DNA from 3 places in the Nocardioides sp. 616 genome. Region 1 is predicted to be linked to each of the others. Evidence: predicted binding sites of a transcription regulator. Region 1 holds the regulator's gene; each other region holds the start of a gene.
The links. The regulator LexA, encoded in region 1, represses DNA repair genes until DNA is damaged. The targets are predictions, from matches to a motif close to TCGAACANNTGTTCGA.
Positions count from the first base shown of each region.

Region 2: a site for LexA is predicted at 5,176-5,191, ahead of C5H89_RS15445 (HNH endonuclease signature motif containing protein). Genes of this name have one in related genera too.
Region 3: a site for LexA is predicted at 6,584-6,599, ahead of C5H89_RS03710 (HNH endonuclease signature motif containing protein). Genes of this name have one in related genera too.

Region 1 is NZ_POAG01000010.1:72,716-82,887, forward strand. It holds gene C5H89_RS02270 (vitamin B12-dependent ribonucleotide reductase) at 1-1,536, opposite strand, end outside; gene nrdR (transcriptional regulator NrdR) at 1,558-2,031, opposite strand; gene C5H89_RS19445 (hypothetical protein) at 2,531-2,659, opposite strand; gene C5H89_RS02285 (LysM peptidoglycan-binding domain-containing protein) at 2,946-3,326, opposite strand; gene C5H89_RS02290 (GNAT family N-acetyltransferase) at 3,669-4,460, shown strand; gene lexA (transcriptional repressor LexA) at 4,553-5,281, shown strand; gene C5H89_RS02300 (sulfotransferase family 2 domain-containing protein) at 5,338-6,069, shown strand; gene C5H89_RS02305 (ATP-dependent DNA helicase) at 6,063-8,075, opposite strand; gene secD (protein translocase subunit SecD) at 8,106-10,172, opposite strand, start outside.
Region 2 is NZ_POAG01000022.1:108,875-119,046, reverse strand. It holds gene C5H89_RS15460 (stealth conserved region 3 domain-containing protein) at 1-1,928, shown strand, start outside; gene C5H89_RS15455 (DUF664 domain-containing protein) at 1,945-2,502, opposite strand; gene C5H89_RS15450 (DNA polymerase domain-containing protein) at 2,590-3,669, opposite strand; gene C5H89_RS15445 (HNH endonuclease signature motif containing protein) at 3,751-4,980, opposite strand; gene msrB (peptide-methionine (R)-S-oxide reductase MsrB) at 5,248-5,664, shown strand; gene C5H89_RS15435 (hypothetical protein) at 6,338-7,216, opposite strand; gene C5H89_RS15430 (hypothetical protein) at 7,225-7,875, opposite strand; gene hemQ (hydrogen peroxide-dependent heme synthase) at 7,926-8,648, opposite strand; gene hemG (protoporphyrinogen oxidase) at 8,691-10,067, opposite strand; gene C5H89_RS15415 (flavin reductase family protein) at 10,080-10,172, opposite strand, start outside.
Region 3 is NZ_POAG01000010.1:352,311-362,482, reverse strand. It holds gene C5H89_RS03750 (phosphatase PAP2 family protein) at 1-38, shown strand, start outside; gene C5H89_RS18800 (C40 family peptidase) at 256-1,764, shown strand; gene C5H89_RS03730 (sulfotransferase domain-containing protein) at 1,782-2,666, opposite strand; gene C5H89_RS03725 (dihydrofolate reductase family protein) at 2,677-3,258, opposite strand; gene C5H89_RS03720 (acyl-CoA dehydrogenase) at 3,299-5,311, shown strand; gene C5H89_RS03715 (winged helix DNA-binding domain-containing protein) at 5,322-6,503, opposite strand; gene C5H89_RS03710 (HNH endonuclease signature motif containing protein) at 6,642-7,934, shown strand; gene C5H89_RS03705 (hypothetical protein) at 8,300-8,833, shown strand; gene C5H89_RS03700 (inorganic diphosphatase) at 9,135-9,671, opposite strand; gene dacB (D-alanyl-D-alanine carboxypeptidase/D-alanyl-D-alanine-endopeptidase) at 9,804-10,172, shown strand, end outside.

The DNA of each region.
Region 1 (10,172 bases):
GCGCATGACCCGCTTGTGGGCATCCGCGTTGCGCTCGTAGCCGGCGTACGGGCCGACGATCGAGGCGAGCTGCGCCGAGCGCTTGTACGACGTACCGGTCATCAGGCTGGTGATGGCGGCGGCCATGGAGCGGCCACCGTCGGAGTCGTAGCCCAGGCCCATCGCCATCAGCAGTGCGCCGAGGTTGGCGTAGCCGATGCCGAGCTGTCGGTAGTCGCGGGTGGTCTTGCCGATGGGCTCGGTCGGGAAGTCGGCGAAGCAGATGGAGATGTCCATCGCTGTGATGATGAACTCCACCGCCTTCGCGAACAGCTCGGCGTCGAAGGTGTCGTCGTCCTTGAGGAACTTCAGCAGGTTCAGCGACGCCAGGTTGCACGAGGAGTTGTCCAGCGACATGTACTCCGAGCACGGGTTGGACGCGGTGATCCGGCCGGTCTCGGGGTTGGTGTGCCAGTCGTTGATGGTGTCGTCGTACTGCAGACCCGGGTCGGCGCACTCCCAGGCGGCCGTGGAGATCTTGGTGAACAGCTCACGGGCGTCGACGGTCTCGATGACCTCGCCGGTGCTGCGCGAGCGCAGGCCGAACTCGGTGCCGTTCTCGACCGCGTTCATGAACTCGTCGGTGACCCGGACGGAGTTGTTGGCGTTCTGGTACTGCACGGAGGTGATGTCCTTGCCGCCCAGGTCCATGTCGTAGCCGGCGTCGCGCAGGGCGCGGATCTTGTTCTCCTCGCGCGCCTTGGTCTCGACGAACTCCTCGATGTCGGGGTGGTCCACGTCGAGCACGACCATCTTGGCCGCGCGCCGGGTGGCGCCACCGGACTTGATGGTGCCGGCGGAGGCGTCAGCGCCGCGCATGAAGGAGACGGGGCCCGACGCGGTGCCACCGGAGGAGAGCAGCTCCTTGGAGGAGCGGATGCGGGAGAGGTTGAGGCCGGCACCGGAGCCGCCCTTGAAGATGAACCCCTCCTCCTTGTACCAGTTGAGGATCGAGTCCATGGAGTCATCGACGCTGAGGATGAAGCACGCCGAGACCTGCTGCGGGGAGGGGGTGCCGACGTTGAACCAGACCGGGGAGTTGAACGAGAAGTACTGGTTGACCAGGAGCCAGGTGAGCTCCTCCTCGAAGACCTGCGCATCGGCGGTCGTCGCGAAGTAACCGTTGTCGATCCCGGCCTTGGTGTAGGTCTTCACCACGCGGTCGACGAGCTGCTTGAGGCTCCACTCGCGTACGTCGGTGCCGACGGCGCCGCGGAAGTACTTGGTGGTGACGATCGTGGAGGCGTTCACGCTCCAGAAGTCGGGGAACTCCACGCCGCGCTGCTCGAAGACGGTCTCGCCGGTCTTCCAGTTGGTCTGGACGACGTCGCGGCGCTCCCAGGTGATGGCGTCGTAGGGGTGGGTGCCTTCGGTGCTGAAGACGCGTTGCATCTTCAGACCACCCTTGTTCACCGTCTCGGTCATGATTCTCCTCAGTCCCTGCTGCGTCGTTGCGTCGGTTTGTGCTGTGGTGCGCCCGGCACGCCGCTTCCCCACGACGTGCCGGGCAGTATCTGGTCAGCCCGTGGGCTGAGGTGCTGTGGCTGAGCGCTCCGCGCGCAGCCACTCGATCTCGTTGGCGAAGTCCTCTGCGCTCTCGAAGGCGCGGTAGACGGAGGCGAACCGCAGGTACGCCACCTCGTCCAGTTCCCGGAGCGGGCTCAGGATCGCGAGCCCGACCTCGTGGGCGGGCACCTCCGCGTATCCCTCGCTGCGCAGTGCGTCCTCGACCGCCTGCCCGAGGCAGGCGAGCTGGTCCTCGGTGACGGGCCGGCCCTTGCAGGCCTTGCGCACACCCTGGATCGCCTTCTCGCGGGTGAAGGGCTCGGTGGCACCGGAACGCTTGAGCACCATCAGCTGCATGAGCTCGACGGTGCTGAAGCGCTTGCCGCACTCCTGGCAGGTACGACGGCGGCGGATCTGGCCACCGTCGTCGGAGACGCGGGAGTCGAGCACCCGGGTGTCGGTGTGACGGCAGTAGGGGCAGTGCATGTCGGGTGTCTCCTCTCGGCCCGGTGTGGCGTCATCCGGGCACAGCAGTAAAACCCTGCTCTCAGGGTTAACGCCTGTGGATGACGGCCTGTTTCCTGTGGATGAAACTGTCTGTGCTGTGGGCGAACCACCCGGTCCCTGTGGACTAGATGTGGAGAACCACAACGGTGTAACTACTAGATGTAGTGGTAACCGTACGTCCCTGGCACAACGCTTGGCAAGCGGAACGGCTTTTCTGGGGCCACGGGTTTCCGGCGCCCGAGCGATGTCCGACAAACGTGCAGGTCAGACCTAATATCGGGTAGAAAAATCTGTCTGGACCGCTCGGGCGACGGGTCCCGACCCCGATGACCAGGCCTGACACAATGGCCGGCGTGGCGACGGGCAAGCGGGCAGGATCGAGACGAGCAACACCTTCCTCGACGCGTTCCGCGTCGTCCATCGACCCGAAGGTCGTGGGGTACGCCGGTGGGATCACCGCCTGCGTCGTGGCTTGGGGCTACCTGGTGTACGCCGCCATCGACTTCGGCAGCGCCGCCAGGTCGGGCAGCGGCGGCGGCTGGGCCATGTTGGTGCTCGCCTCCATCGGCGCCGCGGCCTGTCTCTTCGTGGGTCTGATGCTCGCCACTCGCCTCTCGTCAGCACTCGGCTTCAGCTCCTCGCCGAACACGCCGGCACCGAGCGACCCTGCGACGACCCCGACCGACACCATCGAGATGACTGCGGAGCCGCCGAAACCGGCCGCGCCTCGCCCGCCGGGTAGACGGCGGATCTCCCGCAGGTAGCGAATTCAAGGGGCGGGCTCAGCACGTGAGCCCGCCCCTCGTCTTCCCCTATCCACCGCTCGGGGTCGAAGCGAGCGATGGAAGCTATTCAGTTGTGGATCCATGGGGCTGCGCGGGCGCGCAGCACGGTCAGTCAGCGAGCGGGATGCGCAGCTTCTGACCCAGGGTCAGCATCCCGGAGTCGAGCGCGTTCAACCGCTTGATCTCCGACATCACGCTGGGCACGTCGCCGTCGGCGGCAATCTCCGACGCGATCCCCCACAGGGTGTCCCCCTGGCCCACCATCACGACCTCGGTGGGTGCCGGCGAACCAGCCTCGTCCGTCGCGACCGAGCGGGAACCGAAGAAGACCCCGAGGACCAGCACGGTCAGCAGGATCGCGGCCACCACGACCACTCGCCCACGACGCGTCAGGCGCACGCTCGAGGACCCCGACCCAGGACGGGCCGCCACAGGCAGGTCACGACCGAAGCGAAGCTCGCGGGTGGGGTTCAGCGTCATGGTGCTCATGGGGACCTCCGGGGGAAGTGGTCAGCCGGTTGGCTTGTGTTGATCTCATGTCTAGTGGTCTCCGCCGACAGTCCTGATCTGCGGACTGCGAGGAGTCGATCAGACGTTCGATCGAACACATGTACGAAGTTAGAGCACATGTTCGAATGAATCAAGCATCTGTGCGAACAAGTGTTCGACCGTGTCGCGGCTGCGAGGTTCGCCGGTCCTTACGCGCTGAGCGCGGATCCTCCGCGAAAGGGAGGAAAATGCACCACGAAACCCGACATTGCCTAGCGATTACGCCGATGTCATCAGTTTGAGGCATGCAACTGTCTAGGCGGCCCCCCTAGCGTCTCCCGCATGCGAGACACGCTGACCACGCCGATGGCGATCATCGAGGCAGACCTCGAAGCTCTCCAACAGGCCATGTCCCTCTCCCCCGTCTTCCAGACCACTCACGAGCCGGACGCGATCCTGTACTGGTCGCACCTGCCTCTTCCGGCGGGCAACGTGATCACGCACGCGCGCATCTCGGCGCGTGACGTGCCGACCCGCGTCCCGGCACTCCTGGGCCCCTACCTCGAGCGCGGACTCCCGTTCCGGTGGGTCACCACCCCCAAGACGACCACCCCTGCGCTGGAGGCGACCCTGGCGCAGGCCGGGATGGTGCCTCGCGAGAACCCGGCGATGCACCTCGCGCTGCAGGAGACCGTCGATCCCGGGACCCCGGACGACGTCTACATCGACGTCGCCTGGCCCGACCACCTCGAACCTGTCAGCTCCATCCTGTTCTCCGGCTTCGGCCTACCCCGAGGCACTGAGGCCGAGCACCTGCAGTTCCTCGACACCCTCGACCCTGCCGACACCCAGTTCTTCATCGCCCGGAGCCTGGTCACCGGCGAACCGCTGGGCGCCAGCACCATGCACCGCCGCGGCACCAGCGTGATGCTGGCCAACGTCAGCACCAGCGAGCACGCCCGGGGCCGGGGCGTCGCGAAGGCCCTGTGCGCCACCATGCTCAACCGCGCCGCGCACACCGAGGCCCGGACCGCCACGGTGCTCGCCAACGACGAGGGCTACCAGGTGTACGTCGACCTGGGCTTCCGCACCAAGTTCAACGTGGTGACCTGGGAGTGGCACCCGCAGACCTGAGGCAACACGCCGTTCGAACACATGTTTGAACTCCGGTCCGGCGACGACTACGGTGAGACCACCGAGATCGCACCACACCAGGAGGACACCGGATGGCCAACCCGCGCGAGACCAAGGGCAAGGTTGTGGCCCTGCCCGACGGCCCTCCCGACGCCACCGGCCTCACCCCGCGGCAACAGCGGGTGCTCTCCACCATCAAGGACGCGATCGAGCAGCGTGGGTACCCGCCGAGCATGCGCGAGATCGGCCAAGCGGTCGGCCTCACCAGCTCCAGCAGCGTGGCCCACCAGCTCAAGGTGCTGGAGGAGAAGGGCTTCCTCAAGCGCGACCCCAACCGGCCCCGGGCGCTCGAGGTGTTCCTGCCCGAGGTGATGGCGGCCCGTCGCGCCATGAGCAGCGATGAGGAGACGATCTTCGACCCCACCGGTGTCGGCGACGCCGCGCCGGCCGCCCGCTACGTGCCGGTCGTCGGTCGGATCGCCGCCGGTGGTCCGATCCTGGCCGAGGAGCGCGTCGAGGACGTCTTCCCGCTCCCGCAGCAGCTGGTGGGCGACGGCACGCTGTTCCTCCTCGAGGTCTCCGGTGACTCGATGATCGACGCCGCGATCTGCAACGGCGACTACGTCGTGATCCGGCAGCAGCCCGAAGCCTCCAACGGCGAGATCGTCGCCGCCATGATCGACGGTGAGGCCACGGTCAAGACGTTCCAGCGCAAGGACGGCCAGGTCTGGCTGCTCCCCCACAACGACGCCTACGAGCCGATCGACGGGACCCACGCCACCATCCTGGGCAAGGTCACCGCGGTCCTGCGCCGCGTCTGAGCAAGGGGTCGTCGCCACTCCGGAGACGAGGCGGCGGGTCGTGTAATCTCACGGCGGTGCGACGAAGCCGACGAGATGCCGAACCCGCCGCCCTCTCCTCCGAGCAGTTCCGCACCAAGCCTGACGACCGGTTCAAGCTGACCGACGAGAGCCAGGCCCTCCTCAAGGAGCTGGACCGCCACAGCGGCGCGTCCAGTCGCCTCTCCCCGTTGAGCTACAACCTCACCATCGGCCATCAGCACCGGTTCATCTGGTTCCGGGTGGCCAAGGTCGCCACCCGCACGATCCGCCACCACTTCACCACCCATGAGGTGCCCCTGGACGTGGACCACGCGATGCGGATCCGCTACCCCATCGACGTGTTCGGGGACTACTTCAAGTTCGCCTTCGTCCGCGACCCGTTGGACCGGTTCGTCTCGGCCTGGCACAACAAGGTCGTGGACATGAACTACTTCCACTTCGACGAGGCCACGCACCGCAAGATGCAGGACGTCGAGGAGTTCGCCCGCTGGGTGGCCGCCCAGGACCTCGGCCAGGTGCCGGGCACCGACCAGCACCTCGCGCTGCAGACCCGGCTCATCGACCTCAGCCAGGTCGACTTCGTGGGACGACTGGAGACCTTCGACGAGGACTTCGCCGAGGTCTGCCGCCGCATCGGCGCACCGGCGGTGCCGACGGTGGCCCAGAACCAGACCGGCTCCCCTGGCAGCACCCGCGAGGTCTCCGACTCGCTGCGGAGCCTGGTCGAGACGATGTACCGGCGGGACTACCAGATCCTCGGCTACTGAGCTGAGTCGCCGGCCAGCCGGGTCAGCGCCTTGCGCACCACCTGCGGGTCGGTCGTGGTCCACATCGGCGGCAGGCTCGCCTTGAGGAAGCCGCCGTACCGCGCGGTGGCCAACCGGGGGTCCAGCACCGCGACCACGCCGCGGTCGGTGGTGGTGCGGATCAGCCGCCCCGCACCCTGGGCCAGCAGCAGTGCGGCGTGGGTCGCCGCGACCTGCATGAACCCGTTGCCCCCGGCCTTGTCTGCCGCGCGCTGCCGAGCACTCATCAGTGGGTCGTCGGGCCGCGGGAACGGGATGCGGTCGATCAGCACCAGCTGGCAGGTCTCCCCGGGCACGTCGAGGCCCTGCCAGAGGCTGAGAGTGCCGAAGAGGATCGTGTGCGGGTCCTCGACGAACTGTCGCGCCAGCTCCGGCAGCTGCGCCTCGCCCTGGGCCAGGGTGGTCAGGTGCGGCAGCCGCTCGCGCACCGCCTCGGCGGCGGTCTCGGCGGCCCGCCGTGAGGAGAACAAGCCCAGCGTGCGCCCCTCGGCTGCGTCGATCAGCTCCACGATCTCGTCGAGCTGGGCCTTGCCCAGCCCGTCGCGTCCCGGCGGCGGCAGGTGGCGGGCGACGTACAGGATGCCCTGGCGGCCATAGTCGAACGGCGACCCCACGTCGAGACCCTGCCACGGCAGGGCGCCGTCGGCCTCGACCTCGGGCGCACCGGTGTCGATCCGCTCGGACGGCTTGAGCCCGACGCTGCCGGCGACCGTGTTGAAGTCGCCCCCCAGCATCAGCGTGGCCGAGGTGAAGACCACGGTCTTGTCGGTCAGCAGCCGGTCCCGCATCTGGCCCCACACCTGCAGCGGCGCGATCGCCAGCCGAGCGGGGATCCGGTCCCGCGCCTCGTTGAGCCACATCACGTCGGAGTCCTTGCCCGCCGCCATCCGCTCGGCGGTCGCGAAGACCTCCTGGGCCATGCCCTTGGCCTGCGTGCGGGCAGCGTCCACGTCGCCGCCCTCCTCCTTGCCGAAGGCCGAGGCCAGGGCCCGCGCCGCGTCGCGCACCAGCACCAGGGCGTCGGAGAGCTGGTCGGTGCGCTGGTCGATCCGGCCCGGGGGCGTCATCGCCAGCGCGTCCGCCAGCGCGTCCGCCGCGTCCGCCAGGTCGTCGGCGGGACTGTTGGCGCCGCCCCGGTCCGCGACGTACTTGTTGGCCCGACGCGCGGCCCGCTCCACGTCGTTGACCGCCAGCTCGTCCGTCGCGGCCTGGGTGACCCGGGCGGTGAGCTCGTGGGCCTCGTCGATCACCACCACGTCGTAGTCGGGGATCATCGGGACCCCCTCGATGGCGTCGATGGCCAGCAAGGAGTGGTTGGTGACGATCAGGTGCGACTTGTGTGCCTTCTCCTTGGCGCGCTCGGCGAAGCACTCGGCGGCGAAGGCGCAGCGCGCGGCGCCGAGGCACTCGCGGTGGTTGACGCTGACCTGGCGCCACAGGCGGTCGTTGTGCCGCGGCGCGTTGTCCCGTTCGCCGGTGCCGCCGTTCTCGACCTCCTCCTCGGCCCAGGCCCGCAGCTTGAGCACCTCGGCGCCCATCGTGCCCTCGGGCACGTCCACCAGGACGCCCTGGTCGTCCGGGACGCCCTCGCGGATGCGGTGCAGGCAGGCGTAGTTCGAACGCCCCTTGAGCACGGCGTACGAGGCGTCCAGGCGGTCGCCGACCGCCTCCACCAGGCGTGGGATGTCCCGCTCGACCAGCTGGTGCTGCAGCGCCAGGGTGGCGGTGGCCACCACGACGCGCTGCCCGTGCAGCAGGCTCGGGACCAGGTAGGCCAGCGACTTCCCGGTGCCGGTGCCGGCCTGGACCAGCAGGTGCCGGCCGTCGTGCATGGCCGTGGAGACGGCCTGCGCCATCTGCACCTGCCCCGCCCGCTCCTGGCCACCGAGCGCGGTGACCGCAGCGCCGAGCACCTCGGTCACGCGGGAGGTGTCGTGGGGCTCCTTCTCAGCGGGGACATCAGGCACCCGAGCACACTATCCCTGCCTGCCGACAGCTCAGATGACGGCGCCGGAGTCGTCGGGCGCGCGCTCGGCGCGCACCTTCTTCTCCTTGCTCATCGGCCACTTCTCCTGCAGGTAGGTGACCATCGGGGTGGCGGTGAAGACCGAGCTGTAGGTACCGACGATCAGACCCACCAGCAGGGCGATGGCGAAGTCCTGCAGGGAGTCGCCACCGAGCACCGCCAGGGCCCCGAGGATGAACATCGTGCCCAGGCCGGTGTTGACCGTGCGCGGCAGCGTCTCGATGGCCGCCTTGTTGGCCATCTCCGTGAACTTCTCGCCCGGCTTGGAGCCGTGCCAACGCTCGCGCACCCGGTCGAACACGACCACGGTGTCGTTGACGGAGAGACCGATGATGGTCATCGCAGCCGCCAGGAAGATGCCGTCGATGGGCTTGCCCAGCCAGGCGAAGAGGCCCACCACGATGACCACGTCGTGGAACATCGCGGCCACCGCGGCCAGGCCGAAGGTCCACTTGAAGCGGAGCGCCAGGTAGGCCAGCTGGGCCAGGAAGGCGACACCGAAGGCGATCAGCGCCTTGTTGCGCAGCTCGTCACCCAGCGAGGCCCCGATCACCTCGTCGCGCTCCAGCGTCGCTCCGTCGCCCGCCTCGTCGATCGCCGCGGCGATGTCCTTGGCCTCGGCGTCGCTCAGCTCGCCGGTGCGGATGCTGATCTTGTCCTCGTCGGCCAGCTGGACCGTCGCGGTGGGGAAGCCGGCGTCCTCCACGGCGTCCCGGGCGTCGTCGGCGGTGAGGGTCTTGGTGGTGGAGTACTCCAGGACCCGACCGCCGGTGAACTCCACCCCGAGGTTGAGCCCCTGGATGAAGATGCCGGCCAGGGCCACCAGCATCACCACGCCGGAGATCACCAGCCACAGGCCCCGGCGGATCATGAGGTTGGGGTTCTTCGCCTCCAGCCACTTGCGCACCCGACCGATGTCGCCGATGCCGGTGAACTTCGGGTGGCGGGCCACCCACTTGTTGCTCACCCCCAGCTCGGTGAGCACGCGGGCGATGATCAGCGCGGAGATCATCGACGCCACGACACCGATGGTCAGGGTGACACCGAAGCCCTTGATCGGCCCGGAGCCGAGGAAGAACAGCAGACCGGCGGCGAGCAGCGTGGTGACGTTGGAGTCGATGATCGCGCTCCACGCCTTGTTGAAGCCGACCATGAGGGCGCGCCGCAGCCCGGCCGAGGGTTGGTCCTCGTACTCCTCCCGGGCTCTCTCGAAGACGAGCACGTTGGCATCGATCGCCATCCCGATGGCCAGCACGAAACCGGCCAGACCAGGCAGTGTCAGCGTGGAGCCCAGCCCCACCAGCATGGCGTAGGCGAGCAGCGCGTAGGAGGTGAGCGCGATGGTGGCCAGGAAGCCCACGAAGCGGTAGACGGCGATGATGAACAGCCCGGTCAGGAGGAGCCCGATGACCCCGGCCTTCCAGGATGCCTCGATGGCCGCGTCGCCCAGGGTCGGGCCGACGGTACGGCGCTCGATGATCTCGACCGGCAGCGGCAGCGCGCCGCCCTCGATCAGGATCGCGAGGTTCTTGGCCTCCTCGAGGCTGAAGTTGCCCTCGATCTGGGTGGCGTTGGAGATCGAGGCACCACAGGGCACCGTCACCTGGGGGGAGGTGATGACCTCACCGTCGAGAACGATCGCGATGCGCTTCTGGTCGCCCGTGGCGCAGGCCGCTGCGGCCGAGAGCTTCTCGAAGGCCTTCGAGCCCTGGCTGGAGAAGTCGACGTCGACGACCCACTGGGTCGAGCTCTGCGGCTGGGTCGCGTCGGCACCGGTGATGTCGTTGCCCTCCAGCGCGGCCGGACCGAGCTCGAGGATGTCGCCCTGGTCGCTGGGCACCACGATGTCGCCCTTCTTGCTGGGCTTGGCGTCCACGCTGGCGAGGCCGCCCGCCACGACCGGGTGCACCGTGAGCTGGGCCGTGCGTCCGATGGTCTCGACCGCCTGGTCGGGGTCCTGGACGTCGGGCAGCTCGATGAGGATCCGGTTGTCGCCGGAGCGGACCAGGGTCGGCTCCGAGACGCCCAGGGCGTCGAC
Region 2 (10,172 bases), on a different contig from region 1:
AGGGCCTGGTCCGCAAGCGCGGTCTGGAGGGTCGGGTCGAGCTGCCCGGCGCGACCGAGGAGATGGCCGAGGAGTGGGCCAGGTCGAGCGTCGTGGTGCTGGCGTCCCGTTCCGAGGGCTTCCCGCTGGTGGTGCAGGAGGCGATGTCGGCCGGGGTGCCGGTGGTCAGCTACGACTGTCCCTCCGGCCCCCGCGAGATCATCACCCACGACCGGGACGGCCTGCTGGTGCCGCCCGGCTCGAAGGCGGGGCTGGCCGCCGCGATGCTCCGGCTCGCCTCCGACGCCGGCCTGCGCGCTCGTCTGGGCGCGGCCGCCCTGGAGTCCTCCACCGCGTACGAGGCTGGGGCACTGGCTGCGCGCTGGGTGGAGATCTACCACCGCGCGGTCGCTCGGCGCCGCGACCCGGTGGCTCCCCGCCGGGTGCTCCACGGTCGCCGGCCCGGGCCGGTGGGCACCCCGCCCGAGGGGGCACCGGCCACCGGTGTCGTCCCGGCCGCGGCACGTTCCGCCGCCCTGCGCACCGCGGTGGACGCCGCCCGGCCCGCAGGCCCGGGCTGGTTCGTGATCCCCGCCCACGCGCTCGACCCCGGACCGGTGCTGGTGGTGCCGATGGCGCGTCGTACCGCCTTCCTGGAGTCGCTCGCAGCCGAGCCGGGACCGGCCTACCTCAGCCTCCGGGACCCCGCGGAGCGTGGTTGGCCGGAACGCCGCGGCACCGCGTCGGCGATGGCCGAGGCCCTGCTGCGCACCCGGGGGGCACGGATCCACCTGGAACCGTGGCCCGGTCGCGGTGGCCACCACGGGCTGCTCGCCGAGGGCGCCGGCGTCACCGTGGAGTTCTGGGACGCCCAGCCCAGCGGCGACCTGGTCGCCCCCGACCCCACCCGGTACGGCGACCGGCTCCCCGCGGGCGCCACGATGACCGTCGCCGAGGTCGAGGGCGTGGAGGTCGCCACGCTGCCCGAGATGCTGCTGCCGACCACCGACGAGTGCCGCTTCGACATCGACGTGGTCTACACCTGGGTCGACGGCGACGACCCGGACTGGAACGAGCAGCGGATCCGCCGCCAGGAGCAGGTGACCGGAGTGGCGGCCACCCGCGAGGCGAGCGGCGACGCCCGCTACCGCAGTCGCGACGAGCTGCGCTACTCGATGCGCAGCGTTCACCTGTTCGCACCCTGGGTACGGCGGATCCACCTGGTCACCGCCGGTCAGGTGCCCGAGTGGCTGGACGTCTCGGACCCCCGGATCTCGGTGGTCGACCACCGGGACGTTTTCCCGGCCGACGCGCTCCCGACCTTCAGCTCCCACGCCATCGAGACCCGCCTGCACCACGTGCCGGGGCTGGCCGAGCGGTTCGTCTACCTCAACGACGACGTGTTCCTGGGCCGGCCGCGACGACCCGAGCACTTCTTCTCCCCCGCCGGCGCGTTCGCCGCGTTCGTCGCCGAGCGCCCCGTGGGGCTCCCCGGGTCCGCGGACCGGCCCTACCTGGCGGCCGCGGAGAACAACCGGGCGGTGCTGCGCGAGGCGTTCGGCGTCTACCTGACCCACACGATGGTGCACAGTCCCCATCCCCAGGTGCGCTCGGTGCTGAGCGAGATCGAGCAGCGCTTCCCCGCGGAGGTGGAAGGCACCACGCGTGCGCCGTTCCGCTCCGCGACCGACCTCTCGCTGCTCTCCTCGTTCGCCCAGCACTACGGCCTGCTCACCGGACAGGCCTACCCGGGCCAGGCGCACCACGCCTACGTCGACCTGGGACACCAGCAGCTGGAGAAGCAGCTGACCGGCCTGCTGCGCCGGGACCGGGACTTCTTCTGCGTGGCTGACCACCACGACTCCGCTCTCGGCGAGGACCAGGTGCAGGCGCTGCTGACCGGGGTGCTGGAGCAGTACTTCCCGGTCGCCGCCCCCTGGGAGAAGTAGGAGCCTCAGCGACTGGTCACTCGGCCCCCAGCTCGGCGACGATGTCGAGGTGGCCCGCGTGCCGGGCGTACTCGCTGAGCACGTGGAAGCAGATCCACTCCAGGGTGGGCGGGTGGTCCGCGAACCGACCTCCGACCGCTGCCTGCTCGGAGAGGGAGTGCTCCCGCAGGATCCGGTGGGTCCGCTCGGCCACCGCCTCCAGGCGCTCGGCGATCCGCTCCACCGTGACGTCGTCGGGGACGCTCCAGCGCGGGCCCTCCCGGACGTCGTCGACCTCTCGGGAGGCCCACGGGTCGCCGGTATTCCAGTCGCCCCACGGGTCGCGGACCTGCTCACCGAGGAAGCCCCAGATGAACCAGCGCTGCTCCATGTGCATGAGGTGGGACAGCAGCTCGATGGGCGTCCATCCCGATGGCAGGCGCGTCTTGCGGGACTCGCTGGAGTGCATCCCGGTCACCCTCGTGACGATGTCGGTCCGCAGCCAGTCCAGGTAGTCGCTCCAGCGCTCCGCGCCGGCGGCTCCGCGCTTGCCGGGCTCGCGGGGGAAGCGGTCGATTCGCTGGTCCTCGGGCATGTCTACCTCTGTACCACTCCGCGGGCCGACGCAACAGCGTCGTAGCGACCCAACATCGTGCTTACCCGGGCTCGTGCGGGTGACTGCTCAGGTGTCGACACGGTTGCCGTCGGTGTCCCAGTGCTCGGCCACCTTCTTGCTGGGCTGCACCCGAGGCGGCTCGCCGGGCATCTTGGGGTAGTCCGGCGGGTAGTTGAGCTCGACCGGGTGCTGCTCCCACAGGTCCAGGAGGGGGGTGAGGTCGTGCGCCACGTCGTCGATCTCAGCCCACGGGTCCGGCTGCTCGGCCAGACGCTGCGGCACGGTGACGAGGTTGAATCCCCGGGGGTCGTCGAGCTCGGCCAGCTCCTCCCAGGTCACCGGGGTGGAGACCGGCGCACCGGGCAGGGGGCGCAACGAGTACGCCGAGGCCATGGTGCGGTCGCGGCAGTTCTGGTTGTAGTCGACGAAGATCCTGCTCCCCCGTTCCTCCTTCCACCACGCGGTGGTCACGCCGTGGTCACGCTTCTCCAGCTCGCGGCCGAAGGCGATGGCGGCGTGCCGGACGTCGACGAACTCCCAGTCGGGCCGGATCCGGACGAAGACGTGCACGCCGCGGTTGCCGCTGGTCTTGGCGAATCCCCGGATGCCGAGCTCGGCCAGCAGCTCGCGAGCGGCCCCGGCGACGCGCACCGCGTCGGCGAACGACGTACCGGGCTGCGGGTCCAAGTCGATGCGCAGCTCGTCGGGGCGGTCCACGTCTGCCCGGCGGGTCGGCCACGGGTGGAAGGTGAGCGTGCCCATGTGGGCGCACCAGACCGGGACCGCGATCTCGGTTGGGCAGATCTCCGAGGCCTTGCGGCCGGACGGAAAGGTGATCTCCACCGCCTCCACGAAGTCGGGGGCGCCCTTGGCGATCCGCTTCTGGTAGAACGCCTCGGCGTCCTTGTCCTGCGGGCCGGTGGCCAGCTTGAAGCCCTCCCGCACCCCCGAGGGCCACCGCTCCAGGGCGGTGGGCCGGTCGCGCAGGGCCCGCATCAGCGGGTCGCCGACGTCGGCGAAGTACTGCGCCACCATCAGCTTGGTGACCTCCGGGGTGTGCTCGGTGGCCTCGTAGATGACGCGGTCCGGAGAGGAGACGCGAACCTCCCGGTCCCCGGCCTGGACGAAGGCTGCTGGTGTGGCCATGGGGTCACGCTAGCGAGGATCCCGGCACTCCGGCCGCTGGCGCTCCTCTCGACACGCGGACTCCCCTCCGGCAGGCCGCTCCTATCGTCTGCGGTGGAAGCGGTGCTCCCCGGAGGTGTGCTCACGTAGGTCCCAGCCCGGGTCATGGGCTCTGCGGTGGTGATGCCCGCACAACGGCAACCCGTTGCCCAGATCCGTGCCCCCGCCCCGGGACCAGGCCAACCGGTGGTGGTGGACCTCGCACCAGGAGAACGGCCGCTCGCACCCCGCCACCGCACACGAGTCATGGACCAGGGACAACGCCCGACGCTGCCCCACCGAGTGCAACCGGCGTTCCCGGCCCAGGTCCAGCGGCTCCGAGCGACCGCCCAGCACCACCGGGATCAAGCCCGCCTCGCACGCCAACCGACGAGCATCCCCCGCGCTCACCCGCACTCCGGTCTCCAACCGAGCCGCACCCACCCCGTCCAACAACGCCGCCAGGTCCGACGTGACCAGCACCGCCGCAGCCGCTCCGCCATGCCCACTGGTAGGCAGGTGCTCGATCAGCTCACACAACGCCGCACCCTGGACCTCGGGGAACGACACACTCTCCCCCACCCCCGCAGCGGTCTCATCGACCACCGGAGCCCCGGTCCTGTCCCGGCCCACCCGCCGCGGGCTGGTCAACCGGCCCAGCACCGTGTCCAACAGGTTCCCGTGCAGCTCCGGGATCCGGAACCGCCCCGACCACGTCCCGTCCCCGTTGTCGTGCAACGACAGGTACGTCTCCCGGTCAGCACCATGCTTCTCCCGGGTCAACATCGCGTGCTCGTGCTCATCAGCCAGCCCTCGATCCACCGGATCGAACATCCGCCGCGCCGCCTGCCGCAACCGCTTCGCGTTCATCGCACGCCCCGACCGCGTCCCGTCCCCGGTCGCCTTGCCCACCAACAGCTCCTCCGCGGTCGCGAGCTGCTCGGGCGTGGCCCGGGCCGGAGCCTGCTCCGCGGCGTTCACGATCACCCGGACCTGGTCCACCCTGATCCGGCCCGCCGCGAACGCCTCCCGCGTCGCGGCGTACTTGGAGGACAACAGCTCCCCCAACCTCAACCCCGCTGCCTGTGACTCCCGCGTCGCACCCAGCAACCCGGCCAACCACGCATCCGTCCCGGACGCCGCACCACCATGGACCGGATCCTCGGCCACCCGCCGCACCTGCGCCTCGGCGGAGAGCGCCAACCGCAACGCCGTCGCCGCCGACTCCAACCCCGCCAGCTCACCGATCGCCGCCGCCAGCTCCCCCACCTCCAACGACCCCGGCGACACCATCGCCGCGGCACGCAGCCCCAACCGAGCCTCCGCCACCGAGTCCACCAGCACGGATCCTGACGACCCCGAGCCCGACGTGTGCGGCGCGGCAACAGCCACCCCCACCGGGTCCCGCAACTGGCTCGTCGACATGGGACAAGCCAACCGGCAGGCACCGACATTCCAGCTCAGCGATCCCAACAACTGAGACAGTTTTCGAAAGAACATTCGAAAACCCAGGACTACCTCCCGCGGGCGGTCTTGGGAGGCACGATTACGGTGAGCCTCATGGGTTACGACGTGGAGAAGACCGACGAGCAGTGGCGAGCAGAGCTGTCCCCGGAGGAGTACGCCATCCTCCGCCAGGCCGGCACCGAGCGCGCCTTCACCGGTGAGTACAACGACACCGAGACCACCGGGGTCTACTCCTGCAAGGCCTGCGGCTCGGAGCTCTTCGAGTCCGACACCAAGTTCCACTCCGGGTGCGGCTGGCCGAGCTTCTACCAGCCGATGACCGACACGATCGAGTACATCGAGGACACCAGCCACGGCATGAAGCGCGTCGAGGTGCGCTGCGCGACGTGCGGCTCCCACCTGGGTCACGTCTTCCCCGACGGCTACGGCACGCCGACCGGCGACCGCTACTGCATCAACTCGCTGAGCCTCACCTTGCAGCCAAAGCAGGACACCTCTTCTTCTGACTGAGCACGATCCGCCTCAGAAGTGAGAGGGGGATTCCTCGAGAGCCTGGCCGATATGGACTGAAGGCGGGCACGCACGAGCCGCTGCAGTAGCGCTGGGTACAGATGTAGGGGCAGTGCGAGGGCCAGCAGCCAGACAGCGCCTCGCCAGGCCCCTGTCCACAGCACGCCGGAAGCCACGGCCGCAGCAACGAAAAGGCAGATGCTGTGGCCGACCTCGGAGCGACGTGTGTGCTGATCGAGCTCTTTCAGGCCCTCCCGGGTGCCGTTGAACCCACGTTCTCTTGCTATGACCGCGTTCCACCCGACGACGTCGAGCAGCTTCCCGAACAGTCGGACCCCCAGTGCCGGGTAGAGCCGCGCCTCCCAGTGCCTGACCCGGAGCCAACCGTGACTCGGAATGTGTACCCGCGGACCAACGATCGAAGAAACCCACGCCATGAGGATGAAATGAGTGACCCAGGCGAAGGCGAACCCAGTCCGGCCGATGAAAACCCACGCCGCTGCAATACCTCCGGCGGCGAGTGCTGTCGTCAACGACGCGACCAGCATGACGCGTGCTGACGTGAGAGATAACGGCACACGCCAACGCTATAGAGGCTGACCTGCTGCACGGACAGGTGTCCCCTCTCTCGCAGGGCACCGGTTGTTGCGGGCCTGAGCAGGAGGGGGTCTGCTCAACCCTCCTCGGGGGTGAGGGTGGAACGAACCTCCACCCGACCCTCGCCGTAGGTCTGGTCTGCCCAGTCCTGGAGCGAGCCGTCGTCGTGGACGACCACCAGACGCACCACGTCGAGCCAGGCCCAGCTGGTCAGCACTCCGGGCATCCTCTGGAGAGTGTTGCTCAGCTCGGTGAGCTCGGCTGCCGAGTACGCCGCCTGGGCGACGCACAGCGCGCCGCCCCAGGTCTCGCGCAGGGTGACCTCCGCACCGGCCACGTCCTGGACGACCCGCACGTTGACGATGCCCAGATCGGTCTCCGCGGCCGGTGCCGGGTCCAGCCAGGAGTCGGCGTACCCGGGGAGCTGTCCGGCCACCCGCAGGGTCTCGTCCAGCGCGGCGCTGCTCACCTTCGCGGCATCGACGACCTCCCAGCCGTCCGCGGGCTCCGGGCACGGCGTGTCCAGATCGCTCTCCTCGACCGGCAGCTCGTCGTACAGCGCAGCGGGGACCGCCTCGGTGACGGTGAAGGTGGACCCGTCGAAGGTCCCGGTCAGCGCGAAGTCGCCCCAGCGCACCCCGGCACGCCGTTGGTGCTCGGCGTGCTCGGACCAGCTCCAGCCAGCCAGCGCGACGCCCTCGCACTGCGGAGGGAGCGATCGGGCGACCGGCCCCAGGCACAGCCTCGGGCCGCCCTCGGCTTGCCCCTCGTCCAGCACGGTGACCAGCCCGTCGGTGGTGACGGGGCCATCGGCGGCCGGCACCGTCTCCGGCATCGCCTTCGAGCCGCTCAGCGGCTGCTCGCGGGCCTGGTCGCTGGTGCCGCAGGCCGCCAGCCCCAGGACCAGGCCGGCCAGGGCCAGCGCCGCGGTGCTTCGCAGCTGCGATCGCGTCATGGACCCGATCATGGCGCACCATCGCCGGTCAGCAGGGGCAGGAGCACCACGACACCCCGACCCCAGCGCTGATCGACCCACTCCTGGAGCGAGCCGTCGTCGTAGACCACGTCGACCAGCACCTGTCCCTCGACCACGGCCGCCCCGCGCTGGCCGGGCAGCAGCGCCGACTCCTCGGCGACCGCCGCGAGCTCGTCCGGGGACAACGAGGGCCGCACCGTCGTGCCGGGGGTCGAGGTGGCGGTCGGCTCCGCGTCAGGTACGTCGTACCGGGCGGCGGGGATCGCCTCCTGGACGGTGAACCTCTCCCCGTCCCAGGTCCCGGTGACCGCGAAGCTGCCCCACCGGATGCCGTCCTGCTCCTCGTGCTCGGGATGCTCCGACCACCGCCAGCCCGCCAGCGGCAGGCCCCGGCACTGGGGTGGCCAGGACTGCGCCACCGGCCCCAGGCAGAGCTCGGGCCGACCGGTGTCCATGACCAGCCCCAGCTGCGGCGTGCTGACGCGGCCGGTGGCGGCCGGCACGTCCGGCTGCACGGGGCTCGACGGCGCAGCCGTGGCGGGACCCGGATCGCTCGCGGCGCCGTCCCCGTCCCCGGTGCCGCAGGCCAGCAGCAGTGCGGGGCTCAGCAGGGCCGCGACGAGCCTCAGGGTCCTCATGCCCTGTTCGACGCGTGCCACCGGGCGGTGGTTCCCGCTTCAGCCAGGGTTCAGGGCAGGCGGTCGAGCAGCTCGGCGACGCTGGCCCGGGAGCCGGTGTAAAACGGGACCTCCTCGCGCACGTGGCGGCGCGCCTCGGAGCCGCGCAAGTGCCGCATCAGGTCCACGATCCGGTAGAGCTCGTCGGCCTCGAAGGCGAGCATCCACTCGTAGTCGCCGAGCGCGAAGCTGGCCACGGTGTTGGCGCGCACGTCGACGAAGTCGCGCGCCATCTTGCCGTGGTCGGCCAGCATGGTGCGGCGCTCGGAGTCCTCCAGCAGGTACCACTCGTAGGACCGCACGAACGGGTAGACGCACACGTGCGCCCGGGGGGTCTCGTCGGCCAGGAACGCCGGGATGTGGGACTTGTTGAACTCCGCGGGCCGGTGCAGGGCCATCTGCGACCAGACCGGCTCCAGGCGTCGACCGAACGCCGTACGGCGGAACGCGTTGTAGGCCGCCTGCAGCTGCTGGCTGTCCTCGGCGTGCCACCAGACCATCACGTCGGCGTCGGCGCGCAGCCCGCTGACGTCGTAGGTGCCGCGGATCACCACGTCGTCGGCGGCGAGCTTGGCGAAGAGCTCCTCGACCTCGGCCGCCTCCGCGGCGCGGTCGGCGTCGCCGATCAGGTCGCGCAGCTTGAACACCGACCACATCGTGTAGCGGATCGAGTCGTTGAGGTCCTTGATCCGGGAGGCGTTCGTGGGGGTGGTCTCGGTCGGCGCGTCGCTCATGGCCCCCATTGTGCCCCTGTGACGGAGCGCACCCGCACCCGACTAGCCCCGCGGTGCCGCAAGCGCGTCGACGGCCCGGAGCGCGGACCCGATGACCGCCGGGATGCCCACCCCGTCGTACGCCGCACCGGCCACCGCGATGCCCGGCGGCAGCGCCGCGCGGAGCCGCGCCACCCGCTCCAGGTGTCCTGGGGCGTACTGCGGCAGTCCCCCGCCCCAGCGCTGCACGTGCACGTCGACCGGGACCGCGGTGCAGCCGGTGGCCTCGGCGAGGTCGGCGAGCGACCACGCCACCAGCTCCTCGTCGCTGGCCTGCAGCGCCGTCTCCTCGCCGTGGCGGCCCAGGGAGGTCCGCAGGTGCACCACGTCCTGCTCGGCGCCGGCGGCGCGCACCCAGCCCCACTTGGCGAAGGAGAAGGTGGAGGCCTTGATCCGGCGGCCGTCGACCGGCGGCACCAGGAACCCCGAGGACCCGCTGGCCTCGAGCTCGGCGACGTCGGCCAGCCGGAAGGCGAAGGTGACCACGGCCATCGAGGCGTACTCGAGGGGCGCCAGCTCGATCGAGGCCCCGGGGGCGACCTCGGCGAGCAGCCGCGAGGTGGCGGCCGCCGGGGTGGCCAGCAGCACCGCGGTGGCCACGACCCGCTCCGGGGCGGTGGTGGGCCCCACGGTGAGCGCGAACCCGTCGGGGTGCCGGTGCAGCTCCCGCACGGTGGCGCCGGTGCGCACGTCCAGGTTGCGGGCCAGGACCTCGGGCAGCTGGCCCATGCCGCCGGGGATGCCGGCGAATACGGGGAGGTCCTGGGTGGAGGGGACGGCAGGGGCCCGCTCCAGCACCGACCCGCGCTGGGCGAGCGCGACCAGCTGCGGCACCGCCGCGCGGGCCGAGATGCGACGGGCGTTGCCGGCGTACACCCCGCCGAGCAGGGGCTCCACCAACCGGTCCACGACCTCGTCGCCGAAGCGCTCGGCGACCAGGTCGCCGACGGAGATGTCGTCGGCGAGGAGCTGGAGCGGGGGCACCTCGGGCTCCTGCCGGGCCCGGAGCAGGCCGGCGGGCGAGAGCACCCCGGACGCCTCGAGCGCCGCGAGGTCCAGCGGCACCCCCATCAGCGAGCGGGGCAGGGGACGCAGGGCGCCCCGGGTCCAGATCCGGGACGAGGCGGTGGTGGGGTGCTCGATCGGCAGCCCGACCAGCCGGGCCAGGTCCACCCCTTCGGGTCGCCGGTTGAGCATCGCCTCCGCGCCGACGTCGACCCGGACACCGGCGACCGATGCCCGGCGCACCTTGCCCCCCACCTCCGGCGCGCCCTCCAGGACCAGGACCCGGCGCCCGGTGGCCGCGAGCCGATGCGCGGCGGCCAGGCCGGCCACCCCGGCTCCGACCACCACCACGTCGAGCGGCTCCGCTGTCTCCATGGTCCCAATCTGTCAGACCGCGACCGCCTCAAGCCCTGGGGGGAGGTCGCCGTCCTCGTCGGGCCGCACCGGCTCGCCGTTGATCCGGCCGTCCAGGCTGCTGGG
Region 3 (10,172 bases), 280 kb from region 1:
CGAGCGCGTCGCCGGCGGACTCCTCCGACCGGGAGTGAGACGCGGGCGCACGTCGCGCCGCCAGCGAATTACATCGGTGTAGTAGTCAAGACGACACGCCGACAGTTGCATAACTTTGTTGGGAAAGATGTTCCCTGTGGGGCGAATGGGAACTAACGTGCCTGTTGTGTCTCGGACGGTGGGGAAGCCGCCCGAGACATCGCCGTGGGAGAGAGCTCTCTCTCCGGCGCAGGCTCACCAGCAAGGGGAACGCCCGTGCGCACCCGCAGTGCTCTCGCCGGAACAATCAGCATCCTGCTCCTGATCGCCGCCTCCGGAGGCGCCCAGGGCGCCGACGACCCGATCCCCAGCGCCGACGACGTCGCCGCAGCCGAGCGGGCCGCGGACGACAAGGCCCGGGACCTCGCCGCCGTACGCGCCGACCTGGTCCTCGCCGACCAGCGCATGCAGGGTGCCACCATCGCCGCCGCGCAGGCGGCTGAGACCTACAACCGCGCCAGCTGGGAGCTCGAGCAGGCCCGCGCAGGTGCCGAGCAGGCCCGGACCGCCGCCGACTCCGCGTCGGCCGACGTCGCGCTCCAGCAGGAGGCCTACAGCCAGACGCTGGTCCGCTCCTACGAGTCGGCCCCCGAGGTGGCCGGCATGGTCGCGATGGTGGAGTCGGACGGCATCGGGACCTACCTCGAGCGCTCGGCCACCGTCGACAACGCGGTCGATGCCCTGGAGACCCGCTACCAGGCGTTCCAGGTCGCCTCCACCCTGGCCGACAGTGCCCTGACCTCGGCCACCGAGGCCGAGGACCGCGCCGCTCGGCTGGAGGAGGAGGCCGCGACCGCCATGAGCACCGCCGTGGCGGCCGCCGACGCCGCCCAGACCGAGGCCGATGCGGTCGCCGTCCAGCGCGCCGGCCTGATCGGCGAGCTCGCCCAGCTGCAGGGCATCAGCGTCTCCCTGGCCCGGCAGCGCCAGACCCGGCTCGAGGAGCGGGCGGCCGCCGCGGCCGCCGCGGCGGAGGAGAGCCGGCGCCAGGCGGCTCAGGAGGCTGCCCAGCAGGTGGCGGCCCAGCAGGTGGCGGCCCAGCAGGTGGCGGCCCAGCAGGTGGCGGCGGAGCAGGCAGCGGCCCAGGAGGCTGCCGCGAAGCAGGCCAAGGAGAGCCAGAAGGCGACCCAGAAGCCGACCGCGTCGCCGACCCCGCGGTCCACCCCGACCGTCGTTGCGACGCCCACCCCGCGGTCCACCCCGACCCCCACGCCGCGGTCCACGCCGACGCCCACGCCGACGCCCACGCCGGCCCCGACGGTGGCGCCGACCCGGACGCCCAGTACGACGCCCAGTGCGACGCCCACCCCCACGCCCACCCCCACGCCCACACCGACGCCGGCGACCCCGCCGGCCCCGGAGACCGGCGCTGCCGCCGCGGTGGCCTTCGCGGCCCGGCAGATCGGCGATCCTTACCAGTGGGCCGCCGCAGGTCCCAACGCCTGGGACTGCTCAGGCCTCACGGCGGGCGCCTGGCAGGCCGGTGGCGTCTCGCTGCCGCACTACTCGGTCGGGCAGTACACCGCCTCGACGCCGATCCGCGCTGCGGACCTGGTCCCCGGGGACCTGGTCTTCTGGGGCTCCTCGTCCAGCCCGTCCTCGATCTACCACGTCGCCCTCTACGCCGGCAGCGGGATGATCATCCACGCCCCGCGCACCGGGCGGCCGGTGGTCCGGGAGTCGATGTACTACTGGCAGGCGCCGAACTTCTTCGCCCGTCCCTGAGGCTCGAGGACGGGGCCTCAGGACGGGCGGGGGACCACCCGGGCGGAGAGCTTCTCGGCCAGCTCGGCCGGGTCCAGGGTGCCGGCGAGGATCCGGCTCGTCGGCCAGTGGGCCGTCTCCAGGCCCGAGAGCCGGTTGAACAGCGACAGGTCGGCGGCGTACAGCGTCGCCAGGTCGGCGATCTCGTCCGGGGTCGGCGGCGTGCCGGTGACCCGGTCCGCCCCGGCGTACCGGTTGCGCAGCGGTGGCCGCTCGGCGAACCGCGGCAGCCCCAGGTGGTCGGTGACCCTGTCCACCACGACGTCGTAGTCGCGCAGCAGCTCGCGGAACTCCAGGAGCAGCCACTGGTCGCGGTCGAAGACGGAGAACCCGTGCTCGAGCTGGGCGCCGTAGTAGCCGCGGGCCACCCCGGACATGTGCTTGTAGCGCATCGCCCGCTCGCCGGGGGGCAGCTCCAGGGGCAGGGTGCTGGGTCGGAACTCGGTGATGAAGTCCGACCAGTCGGGCCAGGCGTCGTTGCGGCTGCGGAGCATCGTCCAGTGGGAGAAGAGCCGCTCGATCGGGTCGCGGAAGACCGCGATCAGCGGCATGTCCGGCTTGTACGCCGCCATCCGCTCCAGCGCCTGGGGCCACATCAGGTAGACCGGCGTCGAGTCCCCCACCATGCGGTGGATCCGGGCCCGCTTGGGCGCGGTGTAGTCGCGCTCGTAGTCCGGGTGCGCCCAGTCGTACTCCTCGTCGTTGAAGAAGTGCGCCTCCTTGCGCGGCGGGCGGCACACCAGCGGGTGCTGGGAGATGGTGCCCGACAGGGTGGAGGTGCCGGACTTCTGGGTCCCGACGATGGAGAAGTTGTAGGCGAGCCGTCCGAACGGGGTCTCCTGGTCGGCTCCGGTCGCGCTCACGCAGGTGAGGCTACGACAGGACCACGTCGTACCCGGAGTGCACCACCCCCGAATCGAACCTGCGGGCCTCGCGCAGTCTCAGCTCGGCCCGCAGGCCGGAGGGCAGCGCGCGCAGCCCGCCGCCCACCAGCACCGGGAAGGCGAACAGGTGGACCTCGTCCACCAGCCCGGCCGCCAGCGCCTGCCCGGCCAGGGTGGGGCCGCCGATGGCGAGGTCTCCCGGCGACTCCGCCTTCAGCCGGCGTACCTCGTCGGGGTCCAGGTCGCGCACGATCCGGGTGCGGGCGCTGGGTGGCTCGGCCAGGGTGGCCGAGAAGACCACCTTGTCGCAGCCGTGCCACAGCGTCGAGTAGTCCCGCTCCTGGGGCGAGACGTCCGTGCCGCCGGGCTCGGTGACCGTGGACGGCACCGTCTCCCAGGCGACCAGCACGTCGTAGATCCGGCGTCCCAGCAGCATGGTCGAGACCCCGGCCTGCAGCTTGTTGACGGCGTCGTGCACCTCGGCGTCCGGGGCGGCCCAGTCGAAGCGGCCCTCCTCGTCCGCCGCGTAGCCGTCGAGCGACGTCAGTGCCGCGTAGACCAGCCTGCCCATGTGCCTACCCCCTCATCGCGCCGCAGGTACGGTTCTGCCCATGTCGACCGAGACTGCCGCAGCGGCCACCAACAGTGCAGACAAGGACCTCCAGGACAAGGGGTACCGCCAACCGGTGGTCGAGGTCGAGGGCCTGACGCGCATCCTGGACGGGAAGTACGCCGAGGTGCGCAACCTGGTGCGCGACAACCTGGTCGACTACGCCGACATCCTCAGCGATGCCGAGACCATGAGCAGCGACGCCTTCCGCGAGCGGGTCAAGGAGGTGGTGGTCGAGATGGCCGCCACCGGTCAGACCGGCATGGGCCTGCCGAAGGAGTACGGCGGCGGCGGCGACATCGGTGCCTCCATCGCGGCGTTCGAGACGCTCGGCCTCGGCGACCTGTCGGTGCTGGTCAAGGTGGGCGTGCAGTTCGGTCTTTTCGGCGGCGCGATCCTCCAGCTCGGCACCGAGGCGCACCACGACGCGTGGCTGGCAGGCATCGTCTCCGGTGAGCTGATGGGCTCGTTCGCGATGACCGAGACCGGCCACGGGTCCAACGTGCAGGCGCTGAGGACCACCGCACGCTTCGACCCCGAGACCGACGAGTTCGTCATCGACACCCCCACCGAGTCCGCACGCAAGGACTACATCGGCAACGCGGCCAAGCACGCCGAGCTCGCGGTGGTCTTCGCCCAGCTCGAGGTGGCCGGGACCTCCCACGGGGTGCACGCGTTCGTCGTACCGGTCCGCGTCGACGGCCGCCCGGCACCCGGCGTGCGCATCGAGGACTGCGGGCCCAAGATGGGCCTCAACGGCGTCGACAACGGCCGCTTCTGGTTCGACGGGGTGCGCATCCCGCGCACCAACCTGCTGAACCGGTTCGCCGACGTCAGCCCCGAGGGGGTGTACTCCAGCCCCATCGAGAGCGCCAACCGCCGGTTCTTCACCATGCTCGGCACCCTGGTCCAGGGCCGGGTCTCGGTCGGCGGCGCCGCCATCAACGCGGCCAAGGTCGCCATGGCCATCGCCATTCGGTACGGCGACCAGCGTCGCCAGTTCGAGGCTGCCGACCCGGGTACCGAGCAGCTGCTCCTGGACTACGGCATGCACCAGCGCCGACTGCTGCCGCTGCTGGCCCGCACCTACGCGATGCACTTCGCCCAGGAGGTGGTGGCCGGACAGCTGCACGACGTCTTCTCCGGCATCACCGACAACGAGGAGGCCCGGCGCAAGCTGGAGTCCGCGGCCGCGGGCACCAAGGCGCTCGGCACCTGGCACGCGACCCGCACCATCCAGGAGTGCCGCGAGGCCTGCGGTGGCGCCGGCTATCTCTCCACCAACCGCTTCCAGGCGCTCAAGGCCGACACGGACGTGTTCACCACCTTCGAGGGCGACAACCACGTGCTGCTGCAGCTGGTGGCCAAGGGCCTGCTCACCGACTACTCCGGCGAGTTCGAGGAGATGGACCAGTTCGGCATGGTGCGCTTCGTCGCCGGGCTCGCGGTGGAGACCGTGCTGGAGAAGACCGCGGTGCACAAGCTGCTGGAGCGGATCAAGGACGTCCTGCCCGGAGGGGACGAGTGGGACCAGGAGGCCGGCCTGCTCGACCCGAACTACCAGCTGGCGATGCTGCGCTTCCGCGAGGAGCACATGCTGGGCGGGGTGGCCCGCCGGATCCGGGCCGGCGTGGGCGGCGGCGGCAACCCGGGCACCGTCTTCTCCGAGGTCCAGGACCACGTGATCGCCGCGGCCCGCGCGCACGTGGAGCGACTGGTGCTGGAGGCCTTCGTCGCCAAGACGGCGGCGCTGCCGGACGGGGACAACAAGGTCGCGCTCAACCTGCTCTGCGACCTCTTCGCGCTGACCACCATCGAGGCCGACCGGGCGTGGTTCATGGAGCACGGTCGGCTCAGCATCGCCCGCTCCAAGGCGATCACCAAGGAGGTCAACGCGCTGTGCCGCAAGGTCCGGCCGATCGCGGTCGACCTGGTGGACGCGTTCGCGATCCCGCGGGTGGTGCTGCGCTCGGAGGAGCTGCTGTCGCACGAGGCGGCGGGCGTCGACGGCTGACTCTCGCGGGTCAGGAAATCAACGTCTCCTTCATCGCGCTGGACGGGTAGACAGTGCTCACCCGGTGGCCCTCGAGCCAGGTGGTGAGCCGCTCCGCCTCCCGATCCAGCGCGGCGCGGGTGTCGGCGCCGACGTCCTCAAGCAGGTTGATCACCACGACGCCGTCCGGGTCCTGCACCCAGCAGCCCACGATCCGGCCGTCCAGCCAGACGGTCGTCCCCGCGTTGCCGTTGGTGTCGAACAACAGCGGTCCGTGCGTGCCGAGGTAGAAGCTCCGTTCCTTCCAGCCCATCACCGTCGGGTCGAGCACCGGCAGCAGCGCGCCCCAGGGCTCGACGTCCGGCTCCGGTTCGAGGTCGTCGGGCAGCACCCAGCCGGTGCCGCCGCCGTCCAGCCCGACCTCGACCGCGGCCACGTCGGCGAGGGCGGCGCGCAGAGCCGACTTCGTCGAGCCCAGCCACCACACCAGATCGGCCTCAGTGCCGGGACCGAACGTCGCGAGCCAGCGCCGAACCAGCTCCGCGTACCCCTCTCGCTCCGTGGCCGGTTCGGGCACCTCGCCGAGCCAGGCCGCCATCGTGGTCCACTGGGGCCGGGCGGTGCGCCAGTGGCCGCCGTTGTGGCCGCGCACGATCTTCGCCTCCACCCCGAGCTGGGTGAGCAGTCGCGGTGCGATCGGGTTGTTGCCGCCGTATGACGTGCCCGGCGACATCTCGATCCGGCCGGCGAGCGCCGGCACCTCCGCGCGGAGCCGTTGCGCGGAGCGCTCGACACCGTCCGCGAGATGGGCGAGCGTGGCCCTCTCGGCGGCATCGACCCAGGCGGCACCGTCCTCGGTGAGCCCGCCGAGCTCGGCGTCCTTGCCGAGGCGGACCCGATGGGCGGCGGCCACCCGCGCCGACGCGCTTCCCCAGGCTGCGGGCAGCAGGTCCCGGGGGAAGACGAACAGGGTACGACGCATCGCGAGCTGCTTGACCAGGGTGCGGTCCTGGTACAGCGCACGGTCGACGTCCTCGACCCTGAGCCCGTCGACGCGCGCCCAGAGGGAGAGGTAGACGCTCGGCGACTCCGTGGCGTGCAGGACCGTCATGGCTCGCGTCGCTGCCTCAGCGCTCTTGACGCGATGCCCAGGTGCCAGCGCGTGGCGGCGGGCGAGCCGCCGCCGACGTTCGCTGTCGGTCACGTGGCGCATGTGCACCATCCTGTCGCAGACCACTGAGCGCGATGCATCCTAGGGCGCGGCCAGTTGCCAGGGCGGGTCCATTCTCGCGTTCGAACGGCTGATCGAATACAGGTCAGAACTGTCGGAGGTCGAGCGTAGATTCTGGTCATGAGCTGGTCCGTGACCCCCGAAGAGCCCCACCCCATCCTGGGATGCGCGGCGGTCATCGACCGGGCCCTGGACGAGGTGGCCGCGCTCGACCCGATGTTCATGGGCGTGACCGCCCAGCGCGAGGCGTTGCTGCTCCTGGACCGGTTGACGTCGCGGGTGACGGTGCTGCAGACCCGGGTCATGGCGGCCTCCGGCGAGGTGGCGGCCGCCGAGGGGCACCGCGACGTCGCGTCTTGGATGACCCACCGCACCCGGCGGGACCGAGACCATCACCGCCGGTTGCAGCGCCTCGCGCTGGACTGCGACGAGCGGTGGCGCGACCTGGGCGCCGCGCTGCAGACCGGCGCGGTGAACACCGACCAGGGGCACGTGATCGCCCGCGCGCTCGGCGACCTGGACCGGGTGCTCGCAGACCTGGCCGCGGACGCCCGGGTGGCGCCGCCGGTGACCCCGGACAAGCGTGCCGAGGTCCTCGCCTTGGCACAGGCCCACCTGCTCGAGCAGGCCGCCGTGTTCGGGCCTCGCGAGCTGGCCCGGCTCGGCGCTCGGATCCTCCATGTCATCGCCCCGCACCTCGACGAGGACGCCGAGGGTCGGAGGCTGGCCGACCAGGACCGGCACGCCCGTCGGGTCACCTCCCTGAGCACCCGCGACCTGGGCGACGGCACCACGCTGGTGAAGGCACGCGTCCCCGCCCACGTCGCCACTCGTCTGGTCACCACCCTGGAGGCCTTCACCAACCCTCGCGGGACGGCGGGCGACGCCACCGGGGAGTCGGTGCCCTGCGACCTGCGGCTCGGACACGCGTTCTGCTCCCTCCTGGAAGGGCTCGACCCGTCGCGACTGCCGCTGCACGGCGGTGCCGCCACCCAGCTGGTCATCACCATCGACCTGTCCGACCTGCTGAAAGGTCTGGGCGTGGGCACCCTGGCCGGCGGGGAGACCATCAGCGCCGCTCAGGCCCGGCGCCTGGCGTGCACCGCAGATCTCGTTCCGGCGGTCCTCGGCACGAAGTCCGAACCACTCGACCTGGGCCGCACCGCCCGGCTCTTCTCACCGGCGCAGCGCAAGGCGCTGGCGCTCAGGGACCAGCAGTGCCGCGCCGACGGGTGCACCATCCCGGCTACCTGGTGCGAGGCGCACCACCTGGTCCCCTGGTCCCGGGAAGGCGCCAGTGACCTCGACAACGCGCTCCTGCTCTGCTCCTTCCACCACCACCGCATCCACGACGATCGCTACCTGCACCAACGCCTGCCCAACGGCGACGTCCGCTACAGCCGGCGCAGATAGCGGACGTCGGCCGCAGTCGGCCAGATAGCTAAGTAGGTGTGTCCCATTTGCGGACGAGACTGGACCCGGCTGCGGCACCGGTCCTGGGTCAATGAGACAAGTAGCCGATGAGCGGACGTGCGCGAAAATGCAGCCGTGACCGACAGCCCGTGGGACGCCTGGTGACACCGCTACACAAGTTGCGATTGTCCAATGGCCAGGTCCTGGGCTCCCAGCCATGGGCGCACCGTTCCAAGACATACGTCAGAAGCGAGAGTGGGTGATTAGGACGACGTCGCCGCGGCTCCTAGTGTCCGATTGTGACTTCCGCGGAAAGCGTCCAGAGCCTCCGTCTAGCCGCGGAGCCCCCTCCGCGATGGGCTCGCGTGGCGGCGCACGCCGCGGCGCTCACACCGCTGCCCTCCGCCCTGTGGAGGCTCGCTCTCGTCCTCGGCTTCTCCGGCGGGTTCACCGAGCAAGGGCTCACCGACCTCGACCCCACCGGATCCGGCCTGGTCTACCTGGTGGTCCTCAGTGTGATCAGCGAAGCTGCCGCACTGCTCACCCTCGGCCTCGTGCAGCCGTGGGGCGAAGTCGTACCGCGTTGGGTGCCCCGCTTCGGCGGTCGCCCCGTCCGCACGCGACCGGTCGTCATAGTGGCATCGGCGGGCGCGGTCGCCCTCATCCTCCTGTGGACTCAACTGCTTTTCTGGTGGAGCGTCCCACACACCGACATGACGCCGGCAGGAGTCCACGTTGTCGGCCTGCTGTACCTGCCGCTGATCGCCTGGGGACCAATGCTCGCCGCAGTCACCGTCTCCTACGCCCGACGACGCACGTCCGCGCCACCCGCGCCGAACACGCGGACGCTTGGATCGGCCACAACCGAGGCGAGAACTGGTAGCGGGCTGCCGCACTGAAAGGCTAAACGCACTCATCTGCCGTATTCCGCACGGGGTCAGGCCGCGGCTGGGGGTGCGTGCCGGGGGCGACCCTCGACGCGCCAGGCGTGCCGGATGGGACGGAACACCGGCTGCTTATCGTCCCACCCGACACGGCGCAGCTCGAGGCCATAGTGACGGCTCAGCGGCGACTGTGCTCGGATGACTGGCTGACTGGCTGACTGGCTGACTGGCCGACGGGCGAGCGCGAACACGGTGAGACCACGAACGCCCCGACTCGTTGAGTCAGGGCGTCCGAGTGGCGTGCTGGTGGGGTGCGTCAGGCGTTCTCGCCCAGGCTGTCGTCGGCGAGGTTGGCCACGTCGTCGCCGTGGCCCTCGGTCTTGAACCGCTCGAACGAGGCGTGCACCTCGGCGATCGCCTCCTCGCGACCGACCCAGTCGGCGCCTTCGACGGACTTGCCGGGCTCGAGGTCCTTGTAGACCTCGAAGAAGTGCTGGATCTCCAGGCGGTCGAACTTGGAGACGTCGCCGATGTCCTGCAGGTGCGCCATCCGCGGGTCGTGCGTCGGGACGCAGAGCACCTTGTCGTCGCCGCCGGCCTCGTCGGTCATCCGGAACATGCCGATGGCGCGGCAGGCGATGAGGCAGCCGGGGAAGGTCGGGGCGCCCAGCAGGACCAGCGCGTCGAGAGGGTCGCCGTCCTGGCCGAGGGTGTTCTCGATGTAGCCGTAGTCGGCCGGGTACGCCGTGGAGGTGAACAGCATCCGGTCCAGGCGGAGCCGGCCGCTGTTGTGGTCGACCTCGTACTTGTTGCGCTCGCCCTTGGGGATCTCGACCAGCACGTCGAACTCCAGCACGTCACTTCACCTCGTCATCATCGCGTGTATGGGGACGGCGTCCGCCGCGGTAAAGCAGGCCGAAGGCGCCGATGGGGGTCAGTGTCCCGCACAATGGCTGCATCCACACACTCGGGGAGGAATACACAGGTGTCGAGACGTGACGCGGGCCGCACTCGGGGGCGCTATCGCGGCCCAGGTCGGGTCGCGCACTGGCTACCGGTGCTGCTGGTCCTGGCACTGCTCTCCGCCGGGGTCGCGGCGGACCGGGGCGACTGGGGTCCTCGCCACCTCGGCTGGGAGGCGCCGACCGGTGCCGCAGTCGAGCCGCCGGCGGGTCTGAACCTGCCCGAGCCGGCGCCGGTGAGGACGGTCCCGCCCGCCCTGGTCGCACCCCTGGACCCTGGCGCGGTCCGGCGCGCCCTGCGCGGGCCGTTGCGCCAGGACGACCTGGGCGGGCACGTCGTCGCGCTGGTGGCCGACCTCGCCGGCAGCCCCCCGGCGTACTCCCGGGGGAGT